3 regions of the Streptomyces sp. NPDC050315 genome follow, and region 1 is predicted to be linked to each of the others. Evidence: riboswitches for the same ligand, from Rfam matches in the RefSeq annotation. Region 1 holds a riboswitch; each other region holds the start of a gene.
The links. A riboswitch is a leader RNA that binds a small molecule or an ion and turns the genes downstream of it on or off. The one in region 1 is predicted to bind thiamine pyrophosphate.
Positions count from the first base shown of each region.

Region 1 (3,272 bases):
GATCTCGCGCGGCTCGCCGTTCACGGAGACGGTGACGGGCGCGGCAACGGGGGCGGCGGGGTCGGGTGCCTTCGAGGCGGTCATGCGGTCTGCTCCTGGAGTGCGGCGCGCTGCGGCGCCGGATCGGGGGAAGCGGCGGCTGCGGGCCCGAAGCGCAGCGGCGTGAAGGGCCGCGCCTCCTCGGGCAGCTCCCCGGTGGTCAGCGCGTGCGCCATGACGTCACCGGTGACGGGGGTGAGCAGCACACCGTTGCGGAAGTGGCCGGTGGCCATCAGGAGGCCGGGCAGCGCGCTGGGCCCGAGGAGCGGCGCGTTGTCGGGCGACCCGGGGCGCAGCCCGGCGATCGTCTCGACCAGCGGCAGTTCGGTGATGCCCGGCACCAGCTCGTGCGCGTCGCGCAGCAGCTCGTAGACGCCGCCCGCGGTCACCGTGGTGTCCCAGCCCAGCTCCTCACTGGTGGCGCCGACGACCATGTCGCCGTTCTCGCGCGGCACCAGGTAGAGCGGGCCGCCGCGCACCACGGCGCGCACGGTGCGGGACAGGAAGGGGCCGTACGCGGCGGGAATCCGCAGCCGCAGCACCTGGCCCTTGACCGGCCGTACTGGCGGCCGTACGTGCTCGGGCACCCCGGCCAGCCGTCCGCTGAAGCTGCCGGCCGCCAGCACGACCTGCCCGGCCGGCAGCGCCGTGCCGTCCGCCAGCTCGATGCCGGTGGCCCGGTCCCCGGCGACTGTGAGCCGCGCGGCCCGCTCCCGTACGAACTCCACCCCGGCCCGCTCGCAGGCCGTCAGCAGGGCCGTGGCGAGCCGTCGCGGGTCGATCTGGTGGTCACCGTCCACCCGCAGACCGCCGCGCACGCCCGGCGCCAGCATCGGTTCGAGCTTCCGGCACTCGCGGCCGGTCAGCCACTCCGAGTCCAGGCCGCAGCGGCGCTGCAGTGCGTGCAGCTCCCGCAGGTGGGCGCGGTCGTCGGCGTCCAGAGCCACGGCGAGCGTGCCGCACCGCCGGTGTCCCAGGTCCTGGCCGCTCGCCTCGGCCAGCTCGGCGGCGAACGCCGGATAGCGCGCCGCGGAGTCGAGATTCAGCCCCAGGAGCGTTTCCTCGCCGTAGTGCAGCTCCGTGACGGCGGCCAGCATGCCGGCCGCGACGCGCGCCGCGCCGCCGCCCGGCTCCGGGTCCACGACGGCGGTGCGCAGGCCCCGCTGGGCCGCCCGCCAGGCCGTCACGAGCCCCATGAGACCGCCCCCGACGATCACCGCGTCGGGCCGCCCGGCAGCTGTCTCCGCCGGTGTACGTGCAGGTGGATGCATGGGCTTCCAGCCCCTCCCTTCGCCGGCATGACCCGGATCAGGTTCGTACGGTCGGAGGCCGCCGCAGCCTCCCTCTCAGCCCGGTGCGTCCGGGCTCCCGCGAGTACAAGTGCCGTCAGAGTAGTACGCGCGCGACACTCGCCGTAAGGGTGCTCTGCGCGGCCGGAGCGTGACCCTGTGTCAGAGATCTCGTCGCGCGGTGCTAAGCCCCCCGAAGGGGTGCGTCCTAGAGTGATCAGGTGAGCCAGCAGAGCAAGTACTCGCGGACCCCCGACCGCTCGCGCCGCGTCGTCATCGCCGGCGCGGGGATGGCGGGCGTGCAGACCGCCGTTGCCCTGCGCGAACAGGGCTGGCGCGGCACGATCACCCTGCTCGGCGCCGAACCGCACCCGCCCTACGACCGGCCGCCGCTCTCCAAGGCGGTGCTGCTCGGCAAGGCGGACGGCTCGGCCTTCGACGTCGACTTCGCCTCCCTGGGTATCGAGCTGCAGCTCGGCACGAGTGTCACCGGACTCGACGCCGACGCCCATGAGGTGCTGACCGAGGCCGGCCCGGTGCCCTACGACCGGCTGGTCATCGCCACCGGGGCCGAGGCCATGACCCTCCCGGGCAGCGAGGGCGTACCGGGTGTGCACGTGCTGCGCACCCTGGACGACGCCGAGCGGCTGCGCCCGGTACTGGCCGCCCAGCAGCGCATCGTGGTCGTCGGCGCGGGCTGGATCGGCGCGGAGTTCGCCACCGCGGCCCGCGAGACCGGCTGCGAGGTCACCGTCGTGGAGGCCGCCGACCGCCCACTGGCCGGCGCGCTGCCCGAAGAGGTCGCCGCCCACATGGCCCGCTGGTACGCCGACGCGGGGGCCACGCTCCGTACCGGGACCAGAGTCGCCGCAGTGCAAGAAGGCGCCGTTCTGCTCGCCGACGGCACGTCCCTGCCCGCGGACGCCGTGGTGATCGGCATCGGCTCGCGCTGCGCCACGGACTGGCTGGCCGGCTCCGGTGTCGAGCTGTGCGAGGACCGCTCCGTACGGGCCGACGAGCGGCTGCGCACCTCGGTGCCCGATGTGTACGCGGTCGGCGACTGCGCCTCCTTCCCGTCCGCCCGCTACGGCCGCCGGCTCCTGGTGCACCACTGGGACAACGCCCTTCAGGGGCCGCGCACGGTCGCCTCGAACATCGCCCGGTGCGAGGTCGAGGGCACCGTGTACGACCCCGTGCCCTACTTCTGGTCGGAGCAGTTCGGCCGGTTCGTGCAGTGCGCCGGGTACCACGGTGTGGCCGACGAGCTAGTCTGGCGCGGCGACCCCGGGAGCGCGGCGTGGACGGCGCTGTGGCTGCGGGACGGCGCGCTGGTGGCGCTGCTGGCCGTGGGGCGGCCGCGCGACCTGGCGCAGGGACGCAAGCTCATCGAGCGGGGCGCGCTGCTGGACCGGACGGCCGCGGCGGACGCCTCGGTACCGCTGAAATCGGCTGCGGCGCAGGTGCGTTAGCGGCGGCGCGGCCGCCGGCTGTGGCCGGTGGTGTGCACTGATGGCGATGCCCGGCTACCGACTGTCAGTGGGGGATGGCACGCTTGGGGGTGTGACCGAGATTGACGCAAAGATCGATGGACTGGTTTCCGCCTGGCTCACCCTCCCCGACATCGCCGAGGAACTCGGCGTCGAGGTGACGCGAGTCAGGCAGCTGGTCAAGGAGGGCCAGCTGATCGCGGTGCGCCGCGGTGAGAACAGGGCCCTCCAGGTGCCGGCCGAGTTCATCAAGGAAGGCAAGGTCGTCAAGGGCCTGGTGGGGACGCTCACGCTCCTCAGGGACGACGGCTTCACCGACGAAGAGATGCTGGAGTGGCTGTTCACCGCGGATGAGACCCTGCCGGGGACGCCCGCGCAGGCGCTGCGCGAGAATCGCGGCACGGAGGTGAAGCGCCGGGCACAGGCGCTCGCCGTCTGACCCACCCGCCACACCGTC
Region 1 is NZ_JBFAKN010000002.1:327,931-331,202, reverse strand. It holds gene thiS (sulfur carrier protein ThiS) at 1-84, opposite strand, end outside; gene thiO (glycine oxidase ThiO) at 81-1,310, opposite strand; TPP riboswitch at 1,308-1,421, opposite strand; gene AB0I82_RS08470 (FAD-dependent oxidoreductase) at 1,550-2,797, shown strand; gene AB0I82_RS08465 (Rv2175c family DNA-binding protein) at 2,889-3,254, shown strand.

Region 2 (3,272 bases), on a different contig from region 1:
GGAACTCGCCTTCCGGATTCCGGTGGAGCTCGATTTCGACAGCGCCGATCCCTATGCCGTGCGCTTCACGTTCGATCTCCCGGGCGATGCCCCGGTGACCTGGGCGTTCAGCCGGGAACTGCTCCTGGACGGCCTGAGTCGGCCGGCCGGTGAAGGGGACATTCACGTGGCGCCGGTCTCGGGCGCGCACCTCAGTGATGTCTTCGTCAGTCTGCAGGTGGGCTCCGAGCAGGCGCTTTTCCGCGTCGGCGCGGCTCCGTTGGTCGCTTTCCTGGACCGTACGGACCGGCTGGTGCCGCTCGGCCAGGAGCAGATCTGCGGCACGCTCGACGCGGAGCTGGACCGGATCTTCGCGAACGCGCAACGGGCGGGCTGACCGCCGGTCCGGCCCGGTCAGCGCTTGCGGCGGCGGCCCCGTCCACCGCGCCTGCTGCCCGGCTGCCCGGGCCCCGGACCGGCCGCCCGGCCGTCTTCCTCCTGCGGACCGCTCCGGCTGCCGCGGTCGGCGGAGACCACCAGTACCGCCAGCAGCGTGGTCAGCGGTACGGACACGACGAGCCCGATACTGCCCACGAGCGTCCGGATGATCTCCTCGGCCACCATTTCGCTGCCGGCGACCGTACCGACACCGCTGCGGGCGATGGAGAACAGCAGGAGCAGTGGGAGCGCGGCGCCCGCGTACGCCAGTACCAGCGTGTTCACCACCGACGCGATGTGGTCCCGCCCGATCCGCATCGCCGCCCCGTAGATCTGCCGCCGGCTCGCCGTCGGGTCGGCGTCCCGCAGCTCCCACACGGCCGCCGTCTGGGTCACGGTCACGTCGTCCAGTACACCCAGCGACCCGATGATGATCCCCGCCAGCAGCAGACCCCGGATCTCGATGCCCGGGTAGAGGCTGTGCACCAGTCCCGTCTGGTCGTCCGTGTTGCCCGTCAGCTGTGCCCAGCCGATGAACACCGATCCCAGCAGCCCGATCAGCAGCAGTGACGCCAGCGTGCCGAGCACCGCGACCGATGTACGGGCCGTCAGGCCGTGGCACATGTACAGCGCGATGAGCATGATCGCGCTGCCCCCGACCACCGCCACCAGCAGCGGATTCGAGCCCTGCAGGATGGCCGGCAGGATGAACACGGTGAGGACGGCGAAGCTCGCCGCCAGCGCGACCAGTGCCAGCACCCCGCGCAGCCGCCCGACGACCACCACCGCCAGCGCGAACACCGCGGCGAGCACCCACATCGGGAAGGTGCGGTCCACGTCGGTGACCGAGTACTGCAGGTCCCGGGGCGCCTTGGGCGCGTACGCCACCACGACGTCCTGGCCCTCGGTGTAGCGGCGCGAGGCATCCGGCGTCACCACGGTCTTGAAGCGGTGCCCCGTGTCCTTGCCGGTGGTCACCTCGATGGTGGCCTGCTCACAGCGCTGCGCCTGCTGCTGCGCGCCACCGCCGGGTCCCGTCGGCGGCTGTTGCTGCTCCATCTGCTGCTGTTGCTGTGCGTTGACGTCGGCGCAGTCCACCTTCGTCAGCTGGACGACCCGCGCGGACTGGGTCTCCTGGTCGAAGCCGACCCCCGTGGGCTTGTGCGGCGGTGCGCCGCCGGGCCAGAGGGCGATCAGCCCGACGCCCACCGCCAGGGCGAAGGGGATCAGTACCGCGGCGATGACCTTGCGCAGGTGGCGCGAGACGGGCGCGGCTGGTCCGTGGCCATGGCTGTGGCCGTGTGCATGCGGATGAGTGTGCGGCTGGGGCTCGGGCTCGTTGCGGGTCACCGCCCGATCATCCAACAACTCACCGGGCCCCCTGGTCACCACGCGGCATCGGCCGCTACCGTGGTGGCACCTTTGCAATCGCGGGAGCTCGGAGCACCGGGCTGAGAGGGCGCTGATTCCGTACCAGCGGTGTTTCACGTGAAACACCGACACGGGAAGAGCTGCGTCGACCGCCGAACCTGTTACCGGGTAATGCCGGCGTAGGGAGTGGGTCTTAATGACTCTGCAGGATGCACGCACGCCCGAAAATGGCCAGGACGCTGCCGAGACGACGCAGCAGATCGGCTGGCACAAGGGCTACATCGACGGATCGCGCCCCGACATCCAGGTGCCGGTCCGGCGAGTGCACCTCACCAACGGCGAGCACGTGACGCTTTACGACACGTCAGGGCCGTACACCGACCCCAATATCGAAACCGATGTCCGCCGCGGCCTCGCGCCGCTGCGGGAGAACTGGATCATCGCCCGCGGCGACACCGAGGAGTACGCGGGCCGGCCGATGCGCCCGGAGGACGACGGCCTCAAGCACACCTCGCCGCGTGGCGGCCTGAAGAACCTCGACGCGGTGTTCCCGGGCCGGCCCCGGCAGCCGCGCCGCGGTCGGGACGGCGCCGTCACCCAGCTCGCGTATGCCCAGCGCGGCGAGATCACCGCGGAGATGGAGTACGTCGCGGTCCGCGAGAAGTGCAGCCCCGAATTCGTGCGGGACGAAATCGCGGCGGGTCGCGCGGTACTGCCGGCCAACGTCAACCACCCGGAGATCGAGCCGATGATCATCGGCAAGAACTTCCTGGTGAAGGTCAACGCCAACATCGGCAACTCCGCGGTGACCTCCTCCATCGAGGAGGAGGTGGAGAAGATGACCTGGGCGACCCGCTGGGGCGCCGACACGGTCATGGACCTCTCCACCGGCCGGAACATCCACACCACCCGCGAGTGGGTGCTGCGGAACTCCCCCGTTCCCATCGGCACCGTCCCCCTCTACCAGGCCCTGGAGAAGGTCGACGGCAAGGCCGAGGAGCTCACCTGGGAGATCTACAAGGACACCGTCATCGAGCAGGCCGAGCAGGGCGTCGACTACATGACGGTCCACGCCGGTGTGCTCCTGCGGTACGTCCCGCTCACCGCCCGCCGCAAGACCGGCATCGTCTCCCGCGGCGGCTCGATCATGGCGGCGTGGTGTCTGGCGCACCACAAGGAGTCCTTCCTCTACGAGAACTTCGAAGAGCTCTGCGACATCCTCGCCTCGTACGACGTCACGTTCTCGCTCGGTGACGGCCTGCGCCCCGGCTCCATCGCGGACGCCAACGACGAGGCCCAGTTCGCGGAGCTGAAGACGCTCGGCGAGCTCAACACCATCGCCAAGTCGCGCGGCGTGCAGACCATGATCGAGGGCCCGGGCCACGTCCCGATGCACAAGATCAAGGAGAACATCGACCTCCAGCAGGAGATCTGCGAGGAGGCGCCGTTCTACACCCTGGGTCCGCTCACCACCGACATCGCTC
Region 2 is NZ_JBFAKN010000006.1:399,913-403,184, reverse strand. It holds gene AB0I82_RS24105 (SsgA family sporulation/cell division regulator) at 1-376, shown strand, start outside; gene AB0I82_RS24100 (YibE/F family protein) at 394-1,767, opposite strand; TPP riboswitch at 1,838-1,991, shown strand; gene thiC (phosphomethylpyrimidine synthase ThiC) at 1,985-3,272, shown strand, end outside.
Region 2: it holds a riboswitch for thiamine pyrophosphate, as region 1 does, so the genes downstream of both, thiC (phosphomethylpyrimidine synthase ThiC) here and thiO (glycine oxidase ThiO) in region 1, are expected to answer to the same signal.

Region 3 (3,272 bases), on a different contig from region 1:
AAAGTCACGAAGTACGCCAGGTCCGCGCCGTGCAGCGCCTCGGCGACCGGGCCGATGTACAGCGAGGTGTCCATGAAGGGCACGGCGGCGGCGAACGACACGACGAAGGCCAGTACCGCCGGCCACCACGGCTGCGGACGGGCGAATTCCTCGTGCACCTCGACCGGCCGACCGCTGCGGGCGCGGGCGCGGGCGAGCCAGTCGATCGCGACGACGCCGATGAAGCCGGGTATCCAGTAGCCGACGAAGAGCAGCACGTTCTGGAAGCGGGCCGTGGTGTCGGCGGCGTGCATCCACAGGACGAGCAGGAAGCCGAGTACGGCGGCGACTGCGGCGGCGATGGGGCGTGGGATGCGGACCCCGGCCGTCTGCAGGGCCAGCGAACCGCTGTAGTCGTTCATGGCGTTGCTGCACACCGCCGAGGCGGCGATGGCCAGCAGCCCGAAGGCGCCCAGCGCCCCGCCGCCGAGCAGCTTGTGCACGCCCGCCGCCGTCTGGTCGGTGAAGAGGCCCGCCGCCCACAGGCCGAGGGTCTGCACCCAGAGGTACGCGGCGGCCATGCCGAGCAGGGTGTACCAGAACATCCGCGGCCGGGAGGACGAGCGCGGCAGGTACCGACTGAAGTCCGAGGCGTAGGGGGCCCAGGAGATGGCGAGGCTCAGCGCGACGGTGGTGGTCAGGACGAAGGCCCCGGCCCGGTCGGCGCCGTGTGCGGTGGCGGCCGACGGGAGCGGGACACCATCGAGGAGCTTGACGCTGAGGGCGAGGAAGGCCGCGCCCAGCACGAAGGTCATCACGGTCTGGAGGCGGTGGATGGCCTCGTACCCGAGGACGCCGACGACGCCCTGGAGGAGCAGGACGGTCAGCGCGCCCAGCCAGAAGGGCCAGCCGAGCAGGCGGGCCAGCGCGTCGCCGCCGAACAGTCCGATCAGCGCGTCCCAGGCGATGGAGGACAGCCACTGCAGGATGCCGGGCAGTACGACGCCGCCGCCGAACGCCAGCCGGGCGAGCGGCAGTTGACCGGTGCCGGTGAGGCTGCCCCACGTACCGAGGTAGGCGGACGGCGCGGCGCCGAGCAGCGTGCCGAGCGCCATCGCGGCGAACGCGGTCCAGAAGTCGAGTCCGAGGCCGATGCCCACGGTGCCGGTGAAGACGCCGGTCATGGTCAGGTTGGGCGCGAACCACACGGTGAACAGGCGGCCGGGGCGGCCGTAGCGGTTGTTCTCGGGCACGGGGCCGATGCCGTGCCGTTCGACGGACAGATCGCCGGCGCCGGCGGGCATCCGCCCGTCGAACACGGGACGCTCGATGGTCATGGGTCTTCCAGGGGTCGGGGTTCCGGATCGGGAACGGGGTGCGGGTAGCATGTGGGCACACAGAGACACGGGGTGCCCATCTCAAGGGCTGAGATCACACCCGTCGAACCTGATCTGGTTCGCACCAGCGAAGGGATGTCACAGAGGAATGCCCCTATGACGCGTCCGGCCGACGACCTGCTTGCCACGGCCCGGCAAGCGCTCATCCGCGTACGCCATGAAACACCACTGGTGCAGTGCCTCACCAACCAGGTCGTTTCGAACTTCACGGCCAACGTTCTGCTCGCGCTGGGGGCCGCCCCGGCCATGGTGGACATCCCCGAGGAGGCCGGCCCGTTCGCCGGGGCCGCCTCGGGACTGCTGGTCAACGTGGGCACACCGCACGCCGAGCAGCGCGCGGCCATGACCGAGGCGGTGGCGTCGGCAGTCCGCAACGGGACGCCGTGGGTGCTGGACCCGGTGGCGATCGGCTCGCTGCGGGTACGGACCGCGCTGGCGCACCGGCTGGCCGCGCAGGGCCCGTCCATTGTGCGCGGCAACGCCTCGGAGATCATCGCGCTGGCCGGGACCGGAGGCGGCGGGCGCGGGGTGGACGCGACGGACGAGGTCGAGTCGGCGGCCGGGGCCGCGGGCACGCTGGCCCGCGCGACGGGTGCGGTGGTCACTGTCTCCGGACCGGTCGATCTGCTGACGGACGGCGCGCGGACGGTACGGGTCGCCAACGGGGACCCGCTGCTGACGCGGGTGACCGGCGGTGGCTGTGCGCTGGGCGCGGTGCTGGCGGCGTTCGCCCCGCCGCACTCGGCTCCGGACGGTGACCGGCTGGCCGCCGCGGTCGCCGCGGTGACGGTCTACACCGTGGCCGCCGAGGTCGCGGCCGAGCGCAGCGGCGGCCCCGGCAGCTTCGCGGCCGCCTTCCTGGACGCGCTGTACGGCCTCGACGAGGACACGCTCGACAAGCGGGCGGCCATCTCGTGGGCGTGACCGGGGACCCGGAACTGCCCGCACCGCTGGACCTCTCCGTGTACCTGGTCACCGACGCGGCGCAGGCCGCCGCGTGCGGCCGGGACGTGCCCGGCACGGTCGCGGAGGCGGTGGCCGGCGGGGTCACGGCAGTACAGGTGCGGGAGAAGGACGGCGCAGCACGGGAGTTCCTCGACACGGTGCTGCGGATCTCCGCGGTACTGCCCGAGCACGTCGCGCTGTTCGTCAACGACCGGGTGGATGTGTACTTGGCGGCGCGCGCGGCCGGGGCGCGGGTGACCGGGGTGCACGTCGGCCAGTCCGACCTGCCGGTGGCCGCGGTCCGCGCGCTGACCGGGCCGGAAGCGGTGATCGGGCTGAGCGCCGCGACGGAGGACGAACTGCGGGCCGCGGCCAAGGAACCGGCGCGGGTCGACTACGTCGGCATCGGCGCGCTGCACGCGACCCGTACCAAGGCGGACGCGCCACCGGAGTTGGGCATCGAGGGCTTCGCCCGGCTGGCGGCGCCCACGCCGCTGCCGGCGGTGGCGATCGGCGGGGTGACGGTGGCGGACATGGCGCCGCTGCGGGCCGCGGGCGCGGCGGGCGGCGCGGTCGTCTCGGGCATCTGCGCGGCCGCCGACCCCCGTACGGCGGCGCGCGCTTACGCGGAGGCGTGGGGCCGGGCCTCCTGAGCCACTCTGCCCCTCCCCCGACGGGCCGTCAGCCGCCGCGCCGCCGACGTAACCGTTGGCGGTACTGGTGACGGCCCACAGCGTGGCGCCGGCCGCGTCCAGCAGGACGAAGCGGCGCAGCGGGAACCGCAGGCTGCCGGTGGACAGTGCGGACGCCACCCGGCCGCCGGGCAGGAAGCGGCCCGCCACTATCAGTGTCGTGGCGTGCCGCCCGACCATGGCGCGCCCCCACGTGTACCGTTGCCGGCCCTTCTCGCCGCGCAGCAGCCGGTCGATGGCCCGCGGTCCGGCCCAATCA
Region 3 is NZ_JBFAKN010000001.1:1,112,199-1,115,470, forward strand. It holds gene AB0I82_RS04910 (cytosine permease) at 1-1,316, opposite strand, end outside; TPP riboswitch at 1,375-1,469, shown strand; gene thiM (hydroxyethylthiazole kinase) at 1,473-2,300, shown strand; gene thiE (thiamine phosphate synthase) at 2,297-2,974, shown strand.
Region 3: it holds a riboswitch for thiamine pyrophosphate, as region 1 does, so the genes downstream of both, thiM (hydroxyethylthiazole kinase) here and thiO (glycine oxidase ThiO) in region 1, are expected to answer to the same signal.